Regions from separate parts of the Mesorhizobium sp. ISC15 genome, predicted to be linked through region 1. Evidence: riboswitches for the same ligand, from Rfam matches in the RefSeq annotation. Region 1 holds a riboswitch; the other holds the start of a gene.
The links. A riboswitch is a leader RNA that binds a small molecule or an ion and turns the genes downstream of it on or off. The one in region 1 is predicted to bind S-adenosylmethionine.
Positions count from the first base shown of each region.

Region 2: another riboswitch for S-adenosylmethionine. It lies ahead of RPG13_RS10220 (O-succinylhomoserine sulfhydrylase); the one in region 1 lies ahead of metX (homoserine O-acetyltransferase MetX).

Region 1 covers NZ_JAVSPX010000001.1:443,558-450,368, forward strand. The annotation lists gene RPG13_RS02215 (sugar kinase) at 1-107, shown strand, start outside; gene RPG13_RS02220 (prephenate/arogenate dehydrogenase family protein) at 129-1,064, opposite strand; gene hisC (histidinol-phosphate transaminase) at 1,069-2,178, opposite strand; SAM riboswitch at 2,336-2,413, shown strand; gene metX (homoserine O-acetyltransferase MetX) at 2,535-3,704, shown strand; gene metW (methionine biosynthesis protein MetW) at 3,820-4,434, shown strand; gene RPG13_RS02240 (glycosyltransferase) at 4,660-5,652, shown strand; gene RPG13_RS02245 (glycosyltransferase family 2 protein) at 5,892-6,811, shown strand, end outside.
Region 2 covers NZ_JAVSPX010000001.1:2,091,524-2,098,334, forward strand. The annotation lists gene RPG13_RS10205 (Hsp33 family molecular chaperone) at 1-303, shown strand, start outside; gene apaG (Co2+/Mg2+ efflux protein ApaG) at 465-857, opposite strand; gene RPG13_RS10215 (ceramide glucosyltransferase) at 1,083-2,237, shown strand; gene RPG13_RS10220 (O-succinylhomoserine sulfhydrylase) at 2,286-3,476, opposite strand; SAM riboswitch at 3,534-3,611, opposite strand; gene RPG13_RS10225 (2'-deoxycytidine 5'-triphosphate deaminase) at 3,736-4,830, shown strand; gene RPG13_RS10230 (ABC transporter substrate-binding protein) at 4,928-5,701, shown strand; gene RPG13_RS10235 (IS481 family transposase) at 5,943-6,811, shown strand, end outside.

The sequences.
Region 1 (6,811 bases):
CCAGCGCCGCCGCCGCGCTCAAATGCCAGCGCTTCGGCGGCAGGTTGGGCGCGCCGGACAGACCCGAGACACTGGCGATGATGGCGGCTCACTGGCCGGCGGACTAACGGCCTGGCGGTCGAGACAGGCTACTGTTTGGCTGGATGCTCGACCGCCTGCCGGCCAAAGTCCGGTACGTCGATGTCCTGGCCGGCCTCGATGATCGAGCGACGGACGGCGCGAGTGCGGGTGAACAGGTCGAACAGCTTTTCGCCGTCGCCCCAGCGGATCGCCCGCTGCAGCGAGGCGAGGTCCTCCGAGAACCGCGCCAGCATTTCGAGAATGGCATCCTTGTTGTGCAGGCAGACATCCCGCCACATGGTCGGGTCGGAAGCGGCAAGGCGCGTGAAGTCGCGAAAGCCGGAGGCTGAATATTTGATGACCTCGGATTTCGTCACCGACTCCAGGTCGTCGGCGGTGCCGACAATGTTGTAGGCGATGATGTGCGGCAGATGCGAGACGATGGCCAGTGTCATGTCGTGATGCTGGGGATCCATCGTGTCGATGTTGGAGCCGCAGCGGCGCCAGAATTCCGAGAGTCTTTCCAGCGCCTCGGGATCCGTGCCGGGCAACGGCGTGAAGATGCACCAGCGGTTTTCGAACAGTTCGGCAAAGCCGGCGTCCGGGCCCGATTTTTCAGTGCCGGCCAACGGATGGCCGGGGATGAAATGCACGCCATCAGGCACATGCGGTTGCATCTGCGCAATGACCGATGCCTTGGTCGAGCCGACATCGGTGAGGATGGCGCCTGACTTCAACCCGGGTGCGATTTCGGCGGCAACCTCGCCCGAAGAGCCGACCGGCACCGAAACGATAACCAGGTCGGCATCGCGGACCGCCTCTTTCGCATCCATCGTGTAGGAGGAGCCGAGACCGAGCTCGCTTGCCCGCGCCAGCGTTGTTTCGCTGCGTGTCGAGATGGCGACGTGGCGGGCAAGACCTTCGCGGTGGATGACGCGGGCCAGCGACGAGCCGATCAGGCCGATGCCGACCAGCGCGATCTTTTCGAACATCGGTGATGTCATTGTCTCAGCTTTTCAGAAATGTCGTGAGCGCGGCGACAACGCCGCGATTGGCCTCTTCGGTGCCGATGCTCATGCGCAGTGCATTCGGGAAGCCGTAGCCGGAAACGCGCCGCAAAATGTAGCCGCGCGCGGAGAGGTATTCGTCCGCAGCTGCCGCCGAATGTTTTTTGTCCTCGGGAAAATGGATGAGGACGAAATTGCCGACGCTCGGCGTCACCCGCAGCCCGAGCTTGGTCAATTCCTCGCTCACCCATGACAGCCAGGTCTCGTTATGCGCCACGCTGCGCTCGACATGGGCACGATCGCGGATCGCTGCAATGCCGGCCTCGATCGCCGTCGCGTTGACGTTGAAGGGACCCCGCACGCGGTTGATCGCGTCGATGATATGCATCGGCGCGTACATCCAGCCAATCCGCGCGCCGCCGAGGCCGAGCTTTGAGAAGGTGCGGGTCATGACCACGTTTTCCGCGCCAGCCACCAGTTCGACGCCGGCTTCATAGTCGTTGCGGCGGACATATTCGGCATAGGCGCCATCCAGCACCAGAAGCACGTTTCGAGGCAGGCCGGCATGCAGGCGGCGCACCTCCTGGAACGGCAAATAGGTGCCGGTCGGGTTGTTGGGATTGGCGAGGAAGATGATCCTGGTGCGCGGCGTCACCGCAGCGAGGATCGCATCGACGTCGGCGCGCTCATTGGTTTCCTGGACCGACACCGGGACAGCACCTGCCGACTGGATGTAGATCTTGTAGACCATGAAGGCGTGTTCGGTGATGACAGCTTCATCGCCGGGCGCGAGGTAGGTCTGCGCAAGCAGGCCCAGAATCTCATCGGAACCGTTGGAACAGACGATGTTCGCAGGGTTGAGGCCATGCACCTCGGCGATCGCCTCCCGCAGGCGCCTGGCGGTGCCATCGGGATACATGTCGAGTTTGGCTGCGACGTCACGCGCGGCTTCTATCGCCTTCGGCGAGGGGCCGAGCGGGTTCTCGTTTGACGACAATTTATGGACCTTGGCAACGCCGGCCGGCGCCGTGCTTTTGCCCGGCACATAGGCTTCGATGTCCATGATCCCCGCGCGGGGCGTTGGACGTGCCTGATCCGATGCCTGCTTCATATTGCAAAAATCCGTCGAGAACGCTTCCGCCTGGGGAAGCCGCAGCGGAAATACAAGCCGTGGCCTGGAATGTCGAGAGGCGGCTATCATGGGTGAACGACTGGCATGGGTGAGCGACTGGCCGTTGACGCCGAGGCGCGCCGGTCCTAGAAGCAAGGCGAAATCCCGTGGTGATTTGGCCGGTCGGCTTGCAGCCACGTTAAACAACTCGCTAAAGGGCCGTTTGCATCCTGTAACCGGCTTTGCGAAGGCGATGCCGGTTTTTTTGTTGTCCGTAGCCGGCCGGACAATCGCATCGACCCGAAAATCGGTATCGATTTTCGGAAAAGCGCGATGGGTTGATGTAAGAGGATGCGATGGTCGCGCTGCGCACTAAAAGAACCAACAACGAGGCCGACGAGCCGTCGAGCCCGGTGTTGCGTTTCGGTGCCGAGAAGCCGCTCAAGCTCGACGCCGGCACGCTGCTGTCACCGTTCCAGATTGCCTACAAGACCTACGGCACGCTCAACGACGCCCGCTCCAACGCCATCCTCGTCTGCCATGCGCTGACCGGCGACCAGCATGTCGCCAGCACCAATCCGGTGACCGGCAAGCCGGGCTGGTGGGAGGTGCTGATCGGCCCCGGCAAGATCATCGACACCAGCCGCTTCTTCGTCATCTGCTCAAACGTCATCGGCGGCTGCCTCGGCTCCACCGGCCCCGCCTCGACCAATCCCGCCACCGGCAAACCCTACGGGCTCGACCTGCCGATCATCACCATCCGCGACATGGTGCGGGCGCAGTTGATGCTGGTCGACCATTTCGGGATCGAAAAACTGTTCTCGGTGCTCGGCGGCTCGATGGGCGGCATGCAGGTGCTGCAATGGGCGTCGAGCTACCCGGAGCGCGTTTTCTCGGCACTGCCGATCGCCACCGGCGCGCGCCATTCCTCGCAGAACATCGCCTTCCACGAGGTCGGCCGGCAGGCGGTGATGGCCGACCCGGAGTGGCATGGCGGCAAATATTTCGAACAGGGCAAGCGCCCGGAAAAGGGACTGGCTGTGGCGCGCATGGCCGCTCACATCACCTATCTGTCGGAGGCCGCCCTGCACCGGAAATTCGGCCGCAACCTGCAGGATCGTAAAGCGCTCACCTTCGGTTTCGACGCCGACTTCCAGATCGAGAGCTATCTGCGCCATCAAGGCATGACCTTCGTCGACCGCTTCGACGCCAACTCCTATCTCTACATGACCCGGGCGATGGACTATTTCGACCTCGCCGCCGACCATGGCGGCCGGCTGGCCGACGCCTTTGCCGGCACCAAGACCCGTTTCTGCCTGGTCTCCTTCACCAGCGACTGGCTGTTCCCGACTGAGGAGAGCCGCTCGGTCGTTCACGCGCTGAACGCGGCCGGCGCCTCGGTGTCCTTTGTCGAGATCGAGACCGACCGCGGCCACGACGCCTTCCTGCTCGACGAGCCGGAGCTGTTTGCCGCCATCAACGGCTTCATCGCCTCGGCGGCCCGCGCCAGGGGGCTCAGCGCATGACCTCTGAAGATTGCAGGCCTTCCGGATCGGCATCATGCTCGAGGCATTCGCGCATGACCCCGAAAAGTTGCAGACTTTTCGGATCAGGATCATGCGCTAACCAAAAGGCACGATCATGAGTGTCAACCACGCCCAGCGCGTCGACCTCGAAGTCGTCGCCGGTCTCATCCCGGCGCAGGCGCGGGTGCTAGACGTCGGCTCCGGTGATGGTCTGCTGCTCGAATTGCTGCAGGCGACGAAGCAGGTCGACGGCCGCGGGATGGAACTGTCGCAACGCGGCGTCAACGAATGCGTGGCGCGCGGCCTGTCCGTCATCCAGGGCGACGCCGATAAGGACCTCAAATTCTATCCCGACAAGGGTTTTGATTTCGTCGTCCTGTCGCAGACCTTGCAGGCAACCCGCAACCCGAAGCTGGTGCTCGACGAATTGCTCAGGATCGGCAAGCACGCCATCGTCTCCTTCCCCAATTTCGGCCACTGGCGGGTGCGCCTTTCGCTGTTCCTCGACGGGCGGATGCCGGTGACCAAGGACCTGCCATACTCCTGGTACGACACCCCCAACATCCATTTCTGCACCATCCGAGACTTCGTCAATCTCTGCGATGAGCTCGGCGCAACGGTGGAAAAGGCAACGGCGCTCGACGCCAATGGTCAGAAAATCGGACTCTCGATGCCATGGTGGTTCTGGAATTTCTTTGGCCAGCAAGCGGTATTCTTGCTGAAGCGATAGCTGTTGTTCGCCCCTTCGTCGGCCCCTCTGACGGTTGAAGTGCCGAAGGCTGTTTGCAAGCCGATTTACCGACGGGCTAAGACATGGACAAGAACTCAGGTCGCTCCGAGGACTGCGGTGTTTCTTGATCAGCAGGCGTGCCTTTGCATAACTAACCGGAACCAGTATCTTCGCGGGCCGCGACGACTATAGTCGCTTGGCCTCTGGTAAATTTTTGGTGCAAAGATGGTTGAAGGACAGCCAACCTATTCACTCGTTGTGGAAATGGATAACGCCAAGTCGATCGACTGGGACGAGATCGGCGTTGGGTTGACTGCCTTGGCTCGAGAAATCGCCGTGGTTTCCTCAGCTGGTCTTGCAAGACCGCAGGTTGTCATCTCCCACGGCGGGCGAGATGAGGACGCCGCCTCGCTGCGTAGCAGTATCACAATTGAAGCGCCGCAGTTGGAACGGGTTGCCGACCTGATCTTCACCGCTTGCCCAGGCGGTCGATATTACGACCTCAAGAACAACGGCATCCTGTCAACCAATGGAGATATCGTCATCTTCATCGACTCGGATACCGTGGCAGAATCGGGCTGGCTCCCAACTCTGCTTGACCCGTTTCAAGATCCTGAAATTATTTGCGTGAACGGATATACATATCTTTCGTACGATGATTTCTTTTCCAGGACGTTCGCGCTGCTTTGGTTTTTCCCTATGCCTGAGGCAGATGCACGATTTGCTAACAAGCGAGCGATCAACGCCAATAACAGTGCCTTTCGGCGCGACTGGATTGTCAGCCATCCCTTTGCGAAACACAATGGATTCAAGGTTTCTTGCACTCTGCTGACGCATGAGCTTCGACGTGCAGGCCACAAGATTCTGAACGTCAACGCACGCGTCTATCATTACTCGCCACGTGGTTGGCGGTTCTTTTTCTGGCGCGCGTTGGTAACAGGCCGCGATGCCGACCGGAAGTTTGTGGAGCTGAAGTCGCCCAGCCGCACGCAGCGGATCGTGAAATCGTTCAGCCGATGGTTCACCATGTCGTGGCGCACAATGCGACGCGTAACTGGCCATGCCCGCCAGACAGGCATGCCGCTTTGGCAAATTCCATTTTCCTTGATTGTCGGTCTGGCATTCTACAGCTTGGCGTTTTGGGGCCAACTCAGTTTCGCTGCGGGTCTCGTTGGCGACGAAATCGAAGTCGTGCCTGATTATGTCGGACATAGTTAGGTGCTGCTGCGTTCGTGGTTTCGGTCGTTTCTTTGAATGGGTTAGGAAGCGGCCACCAAGCGGCTCTAGCGTGGCATCAAGAATTCGCCAATGCCCGACGAGTTCCGCCGCAATACTTTGTGATGACATGATCGCTTCTTTTTTGTAGCGTCGAATCGAACTCAATCCTGGGGGCGGGCATGGAAACGAACATCCGGTCTATTCGATGGCTGTGGAACGCGGGGCGTAGCTGACGCGACATGCCCGAGATGGACCCTGCTCCACTCATCACGGTGATCACGCCGACCCACAACCGGCGCAGCACGGTCTTGCGCGCCGTGGAGAGCGTGCTTGCGCAGAACCTTACCCGCTTCGAGCACATTGTCGTCGACGACGGCTCGACCGATGGCACGGAAGCGGCGCTGGCTGCCATCCGCGACCCTCGCCTTATTTATGTCGGCGCGAAATGGCGAGGCGCCAACGCCGCCCGCAATGCCGGCATCGAACGGGCGCGGGCGCCTGTGGTGACATTCCTGGATTCCGACGACGTCTACTTGCCGAACCGGCTGGAGCGGACACTGGCGTGGTTCGAGGAGAATCCGACGCTTGAAGTGCTCATCAGTTCGTTCGTGTCCCTGAAGGGCGACCGCAGCAGCAAATGCATCAACCGCGGCGCGTTCCTGACACGGAACACGCTGGAAAGGGCGTTGGTCGCGCAGACGATCTTCATAGCCGGATCGGCGATTACCGCCCGGCGAGAGGCCTTGCTGGCGATCGGCGGCTATGACAGCGACATAGCACGGATGCAGGATCGCGAGTTGCTGTTGCGCTTCGCCGGGCGCAGTGGCGCGCAACTGTCCGAAGAGGTCGACTGGAAAAAGTACAATTCGGAGAATTCGATTTCGCGACAACGCGACGGCTATGTCGAAGCCTACGCAAACCTGATCTGCAAACACCCCTACATCATCGACCGTTATCCCGACATTCCGCCTTACATGATCGCACGGCAGATCATCGCCGATACGATTAAGGGCAGGATTTCGCAGGCATTTGCCGGTTATCTGGCCAACCGGTCGTCGAAAGCGCTCGGCTACTCGCTGCCGCAACTGTTGCGCGGCTATGTCGGCGGCCGGCGCTGGCGTCGTGATCTCTACGATGAGTTCCGCACCAAATATGGCGC
Region 2 (6,811 bases), 1.6 Mb from region 1:
AATTCCTGGCAGGAACTGCTGGCGTTGCTTGGAACGATCGAGCCGACGGAGTTGATCGATCCGACGATCGGCGCCGAGCGCTTGCTTTACCGGCTGTTCCACGAGCACGGCGTCCATGTCTTCGGCGGCGTGCCGGTCGCCGACCAGTGCTCATGCTCCAAGGAGAAGATCCGCGGCATCCTCGAAGGCTTCTCCGCCGACGAGATCAGGGACAGCACCGAGGATGGCGGCATTCACGTCGCCTGCGAATTCTGCTCGAAGCAATATGACTTCGATCCGGCGGAGTTCGGCTCGGCACAGTAAAGTGGATAGCGTTGGCGCTGCCCCTCACCCTCACCCTCACCCTCTCCCCATAAGGACGGGGAGAGGGGGGCGCTGGAGCTTGTCCCTTCTCCCCGTCCTTTACGGGGAGAAGGTGCCGGCAGGCGGATGAGGGGCGGCGCGAACGGCCGATGCTTTCTCTCTCAGTTCACCGTCCGCCGTGTGCCCGGCAAGTCGAGCGAAAAGGCGGGGATGGCGATATCAAACGTCTCGCCCCGCTTGTTGCGCATCGTGTAGTGGCCGACCATGATGCCGGACGGCGTCGAGAGCGGGCAGCCGGATGTATATTGATAACTGTCGCCGGGGTTGAGTTCGGGCTGGTCGCCGACAACACCGGCGCCGCGCACTTCCTCGACCCGGCCGGTGCCGTCGGTGATGTGCCAGTAGCGTGACAGAAGCTGCACGAATTCATCCGACTGATTGTCGATGGTGACCTGGTAGCCCCAGACATAGCGGTTCTCCGACGGATCGGAGCGATCCTCCAGATAGAACGGCCTGACCTGTACTTCGATGTTGCGCGTAACGGCGCTGTACATAGACTACTCCACAATATGTAGACGGAACTTTCGACGCTCTCCGTGGTTTGGTCAACCGGGTGCTTTCTGGCGTTGTCCGATTCCTTTGAGCGCAGCTGCCGAAGAACAATGTCATTTAAGTGACACATGACAATGATGGTGTGCAGGGCCGGGCGACTCAGCATTCTGTCGAACTGTTGAAAACGGCTTCCATGCGGCCGGTTTTTCTGGAGTGACCAGATATCGATGGAACTGACAGTCACAGCCGCCTTGCTTTCCACAGCTCTGCTCCTTGTCAATCTCGCCAGCATCCTGCTCGCTTCGTTGAAGCTGAAGCGGCCTGGCAGGATCGCGCCGCCAGCCGGCAAGGCGCCTGCGGTGTCGATCGTCGTGCCGTCGCGCGGCGTCGAGCCGTTTGCTGAGGAAACGCTTGAGCGCGTCTTCTCGCTCGACTGGCCGCGCTATGAGCTCATCTTCTGCGTCGCCCATGCCGAGGACCCGGTGGTCAGGCCGATCACCGATGCGATCGCCCGCTTTCCGGCCGTGCCGGCCCGGCTGCTCGTCGGCGACGACCGCATCAGCGGCAATCCGAAACTCAACAATTGTGTGAAGGGCTGGGAGGCCGCGCGCCACCGCTGGGTCATCCTTGCCGATTCCAACGTCCTGATGCCGAGGGACTATGTCCAGCATCTGATGGCGACGTGGCGGCCCGACACCGGCCTTGTCTGCTCGACGCCGATCGGCTCGCGGCCGGACGGGTTCTGGGCGGAGGTCGAATGCGCATTCCTCAACACGCTACAGGCGCGCTGGCAATATGCCGGCGAGGCGATCGGCCTCGGTTTTGCCCAGGGCAAGAGCATGTTGTGGGACAAGCCCATGCTCGACGCCAATGGCGGCATCCGTGCGCTTGCCGCCGAGATCGCCGAGGACGCCGCCGCGACCAAGCTGGTCAACGGGCTCGGACTGCGCGTCAATCTCGTCGCCTCGCCCTTTGAGCAGCCGCTCGGTTTGCGCACTCTCGGCGAAATCTGGTCGCGCCAGGCCCGCTGGGCACGCCTGCGCCGCGTCACCTTCCCCCTGTTCTTCGCGCCCGAGATACTGATCGGCGCGGCGATGCCGCTGGCGCTTGCGCTGATTGCGGCGGCCAGCGCCGGCTTCAGCCTGTCGGCAACCGCCATCGCCGTGCTGGTAGTCGCGTATTTGCCGGAATGCGCTCTCGCCTCGGCTGAGGGCTGGCACCTGTCGCTGCGCATGATCCCGGCGATGGTTGCGCGGGACGTGATGCTTCCCGCCATTTGGGCGCGCGGCTGGCTCAGCGGTGCCGTCGACTGGCGCGGCAACACGATGACCATCCACACCAGCGCCGCTGCGGAATTGGAAGAGACCCCGTCGGGCGCCTGACAGCGCCTGCTTTTGACGATGCGAGCAAAGCCGCTCCAGTGCGTATCCCTATCTGGCGGCTTTCAATGCCTGCTCGATGTCTTCGAGCAGGTCGTCGGCGTCCTCCAGGCCGACAGACAGCCTGAGCGTGCCTGGCCCGATGCCGAGTTCGGCGCGCGCCTCGTCGCTCAGATTCTTGTGCGTCGTCGTCGCCGGGTGAGTGATCAGGCTCTTGGCGTCGCCGAGATTGTTGGAGATCAGCACGATATCGAGCGCGTTCTGGAAGGCGAAGGCCGCCTGCTTGCCGCCCTTGACGTCGAGGCAGATCAGCGTCGAGCCGCCCGACATCTGCTTTTTGACGATCGCCGCCTGCGGGTGGTCGGCGCGGCCCGGATAGATGACACGGGCAATCTCTGATCGCTCGGCAAGGAAATCTGCGATCCGGCCGGCACTTTCCGTCTGCTGGCGCACGCGCAGCGGCAGCGTCTCCAGGCCCTTCAGCAGCGTCCAGGCGTTGAAGGGCGACAGGCTCGGACCGGTGTGGCGGAAATAGTCGTGCAGGTTCTCATCGATCCACTTCTTGTCCGACAGGATGACGCCGCCGAGGCAGCGGCCCTGGCCGTCGATGTGCTTGGTCGCCGAATAGACGACGATATGGGCGCCGAGCTGCAAGGGCTTCTGCTGCAACGGCGTGGCAAAGACATTGTCGACGATCAGCCGCGCGCCGATCGAATTGGCAAGCGAGGCAACGGCTGCGATGTCGACGACTTCCAGCGTCGGATTGGTTGGGCTTTCAAGAAAGAACAGCTTGGTGTTCGGCCTGACCGCCTTTTCCCAATTGGCGATTTCGGTGCCGTCGACCAGCGTCGCCTCGATGCCGTATTTCGGCGCCAGCGTCTCGACCACCCAGCGGCAGGAGCCAAACAGCGCGCGCGCCGCCACGATATGATCGCCGGCCTTGGCGCTGCACAAAAGTGCTGCGGTGACCGCCGCCATGCCGGATGCTGTGGCGCGTGCATCTTCGGCACCTTCCAGTGCGCACATGCGCTTCTCGAACATGTCGACCGTCGGGTTGGCATAGCGCGAATAGATGAAGCCCGGTTCCTCGCCCTTGAAGCGCGCTTCCGCCGCCTGCGCGGTGTCGTAGACATAGCCCTGGGTGAGGTACATCGCCTCGGAGGTCTCGCCGAAGCCGGAACGCAAGGTCCCGCTATGCACGAGTGCTGTCTGAGGTTTCCAGTTGCGCTTCTTGCTTGTCATCACTTTTGTTCCAGACACAAAAAAACCGGTCGCGAAAGTCGCAACCGGTCCATACGGCCTTGCGGCCCGACGGTCCTTTAGCGACTTGTTTAACGTGGCTGCAAGCCGACCGGCCAAATCACCACGGGATAACGACCCTTTAGACCCGCGCCGCGCTTGCGTCAATTGCCGGCATGATTAAGAGGTTTGTACCAGCAGGTTCCGCGGCAAGAACCTGCGGCAAACGATACGTTGCCCGGCCTTCGAGCGGAGCCAGACTTTGCGGCAGACAGGCATTCTTCCCGATCAGGATATTTCCGCGCTGTTCCAGTCGGGCGCGCTGACGTCGCTACGCGCGCTCGATGCCGACCAGATCCAGCCGGCCAGTCTCGACCTCAGGCTTGGCGACAAGGCCTGGCGGGTGCGCGCCTCCTTCCTGCCCGGCCCGAACCATAGGGTCGACGAAAAACTCGACCGCCTGAAGCTGCACGAAATCAATCTCGCCGACGGCGCGGTGCTGGAGACGGGCTGCGTCTATATCGTGCCGCTGCTGGAGAGCCTGGCGCTTCCGGCAAACATTTCGGCCTCGGCCAACCCGAAGAGCTCGACCGGACGGCTCGACATCTTCACCCGCGTGATGACCGATCGCGGCCACGAGTTCGACAAGATCGCTGCCGGTTACAACGGCCCGCTCTATCTGGAAGTCAGCCCGCGCACCTTTCCGATCGTCGTCCGCACCGGCTCGCGGCTGTCGCAGATCAGGTTCCGCACCGGCAATGCGCTTTTGTCTGAAAGCGAGCTCAACGACTTGCACCGCGCCGAGACGCTCGTCGCCACCGAGCCACCGAACATTTCCGGCGGCGGCATCGCGCTGTCGATCGATCTCGATGGCGATAAGGATGGCCTGGTCGGTTACCGCGGCAAGCACCACACCGGCCTGGTCGATGTCGACAAGCGCGCCGCACAGGATGTTGTCGACTTCTGGGAGCCGCTCTACAAGAGCGGTGCCGGCGAATTGGTGCTCGATCCGGACGAATTCTATATCCTCGTCAGCCAGGAGGCGGTGCATGTGCCGCCGCTCTACGCCGCCGAGATGACGCCCTTCGATCCGCTGGTCGGCGAATTCCGTGTCCACTATGCCGGTTTCTTCGATCCGGGCTTTGGCCATTCGGCGGCCGGCGGCACCGGCAGCAGGGCGGTGCTCGAAGTGCGCAGCCACGAAGTGCCGTTCATCCTCGACCACGGTCAGATCGTCGGACGGCTGGTCTACGAGCACATGCTGAAGCGGCCGCAGGCGCTCTACGGCACAGATCTCGGCTCGAACTATCAGGCACAGGGCCTGAAACTGTCCAAGCATTTCCGCGCCGCGCGCTGATCGCCCATCACGATCAGACCGCGCTTGCCTGAACCCTGCGCGTCGTGCTTGGCTGTGCCCAGCCGTCAGGGTGGCTCTGAACCAAGGGAACAAAAAAATGCAGATTTCAAGATGGATCGCATCGGCAGCAACAGCCGCCATGCTGGTGATATCAGCCGGGTCCTTTTCGGCGCAAGCACAGGAAAAATTGAAGATCGCCACCGAAGGCGCCTATCCGCCGTTCAACACCATCACCGCGGATGGCAAGCTCGTCGGCTTCGATATCGACATCGCCGAGGCGCTTTGCGCTCAGATGAAGGTCGAATGCGAACTTGTCACGCAGGACTGGGACGGCATGATTCCGGCGCTCCAGGCCAGAAAGTTCGACGCCATCGTCGCGTCCATGAGCATCACCGAAGAGCGCAAGAAGCAGGTCTCCTTCACCAACAAATACTATACGACGCCGCTTTCGCTGGTGGCCTTGAAAGACAGCGATATTGCCTCGACCGAACCCGCCGCACTCGCCGGCAAGACGGTCGGCGCCCAGGCTTCGACCACCCAGGCCGACTATGCCCAGGATGTCTATGGCAAGGCCGGTGCCGAGGCGAAGCTCTATCCGACCCAGGAGGAGGCGGTTACCGACCTGATGAACGGCCGCCTCGATGCCGTCCTTTCAGACAAGTTCGTGCTGATGGACTGGATGAAGAAGTCGAGCGACGGCTGCTGCAAGATGGTCGGCGACGTCAAGGGCACTGAGACGGAAGCGGGCATCGCCGTGCGCCAGGAAGACAATGCGCTGCGCGAAAAGCTCAACGCCGCGATCGATGCAATCGTCGCCGACGGCACCTACAAGAAGATCCAGGCCAAATATTTCGACTTCGATATTTACTGAGGTAGGAACTGCCAATCTCCCCCCTTGAGGGGGAGATGGCCGGCAGGCCAGAGGGGGTCGGTCCGGCCGGGCTCGGCTCTTTATCGCAGACGCAGGGGGCTGGCGCTCTACGCGAGACGACCCCCTCTGTCGCCTTCGGCGACATCTCCCCCTCAAGGGGGTGTTTGGACCGGGGACATCGCGAACAGGTGTGCGAGGACATCGCGAACAGTTTGGCGCGCTTTGCGCTGGGGGGTTCGAGATGCCATTCGAGGACACGAGCGTGCTGAAACGGAAGCTGGAGTTTGTGCGGCTGGCTGCGGCGGAAGGAGCGAATATGAGCGCGTTGTGCCGACGCTTCGGGATCGGCCGGACATGCGCTTACAAGTTGCTCGCGCGTTGGCGGGCTATTGGCGAGGCCGGGCTTTTGGAGCGTTCGCGCCGGCCGCAGTCGAGCCCGACGCGCAGCGCACACGAGATCGAGGCGGCAGCGCTTTCGGTGCGCACGACGCATCCGGCCTGGGGCGGGCGCAAGATCGCCCGGGTGCTGGCGCGCCAGGGGCTGGGCAATCCGGCCGCCTCGACGGTGACTGGCATCCTGCGCCGCAACGGCGTCGAGTTGGGTGCGCTGGGTGGCGGCGCCAAAGCGTTCATCCGCTTCGAGCACGCCGCTCCCAACGACCTGTGGCAGATGGACTTCAAGGGCCATGTGCCGTTGCGCGCCGGGCGGCTGCACCCGTTGACCGTGCTCGACGATCATTCGCGCTTCTCGCTGGTGCTGGAAGCTTGCCCCGACCAAACCACCGAAACTGTCAAAACCCGCCTGATCGCCGCCTTCCGGCGCTACGGCCTGCCGTGGCGCATCGCCACCGACAACGGCCCGCCCTGGGGCGACGGCGGCCGCAACAACTTCACCATGCTCGGCGTCTGGCTGATCGAGAACGGCATAACGATCGGCCATTCCAGACCCTGCCACCCACAGACGCTGGGCAAGGAGGAGCGCTTCCACCGCACGCTCAAGGCCGAGGCGCTGCAGGGGCCGCCCTTCGACAGCCTGCAGGCGGCACAGCGCGCCTTCGATGCCTGGCGTCACATCTACAACGCCGAGCGGCCGCACCAGGCCATTGCGGA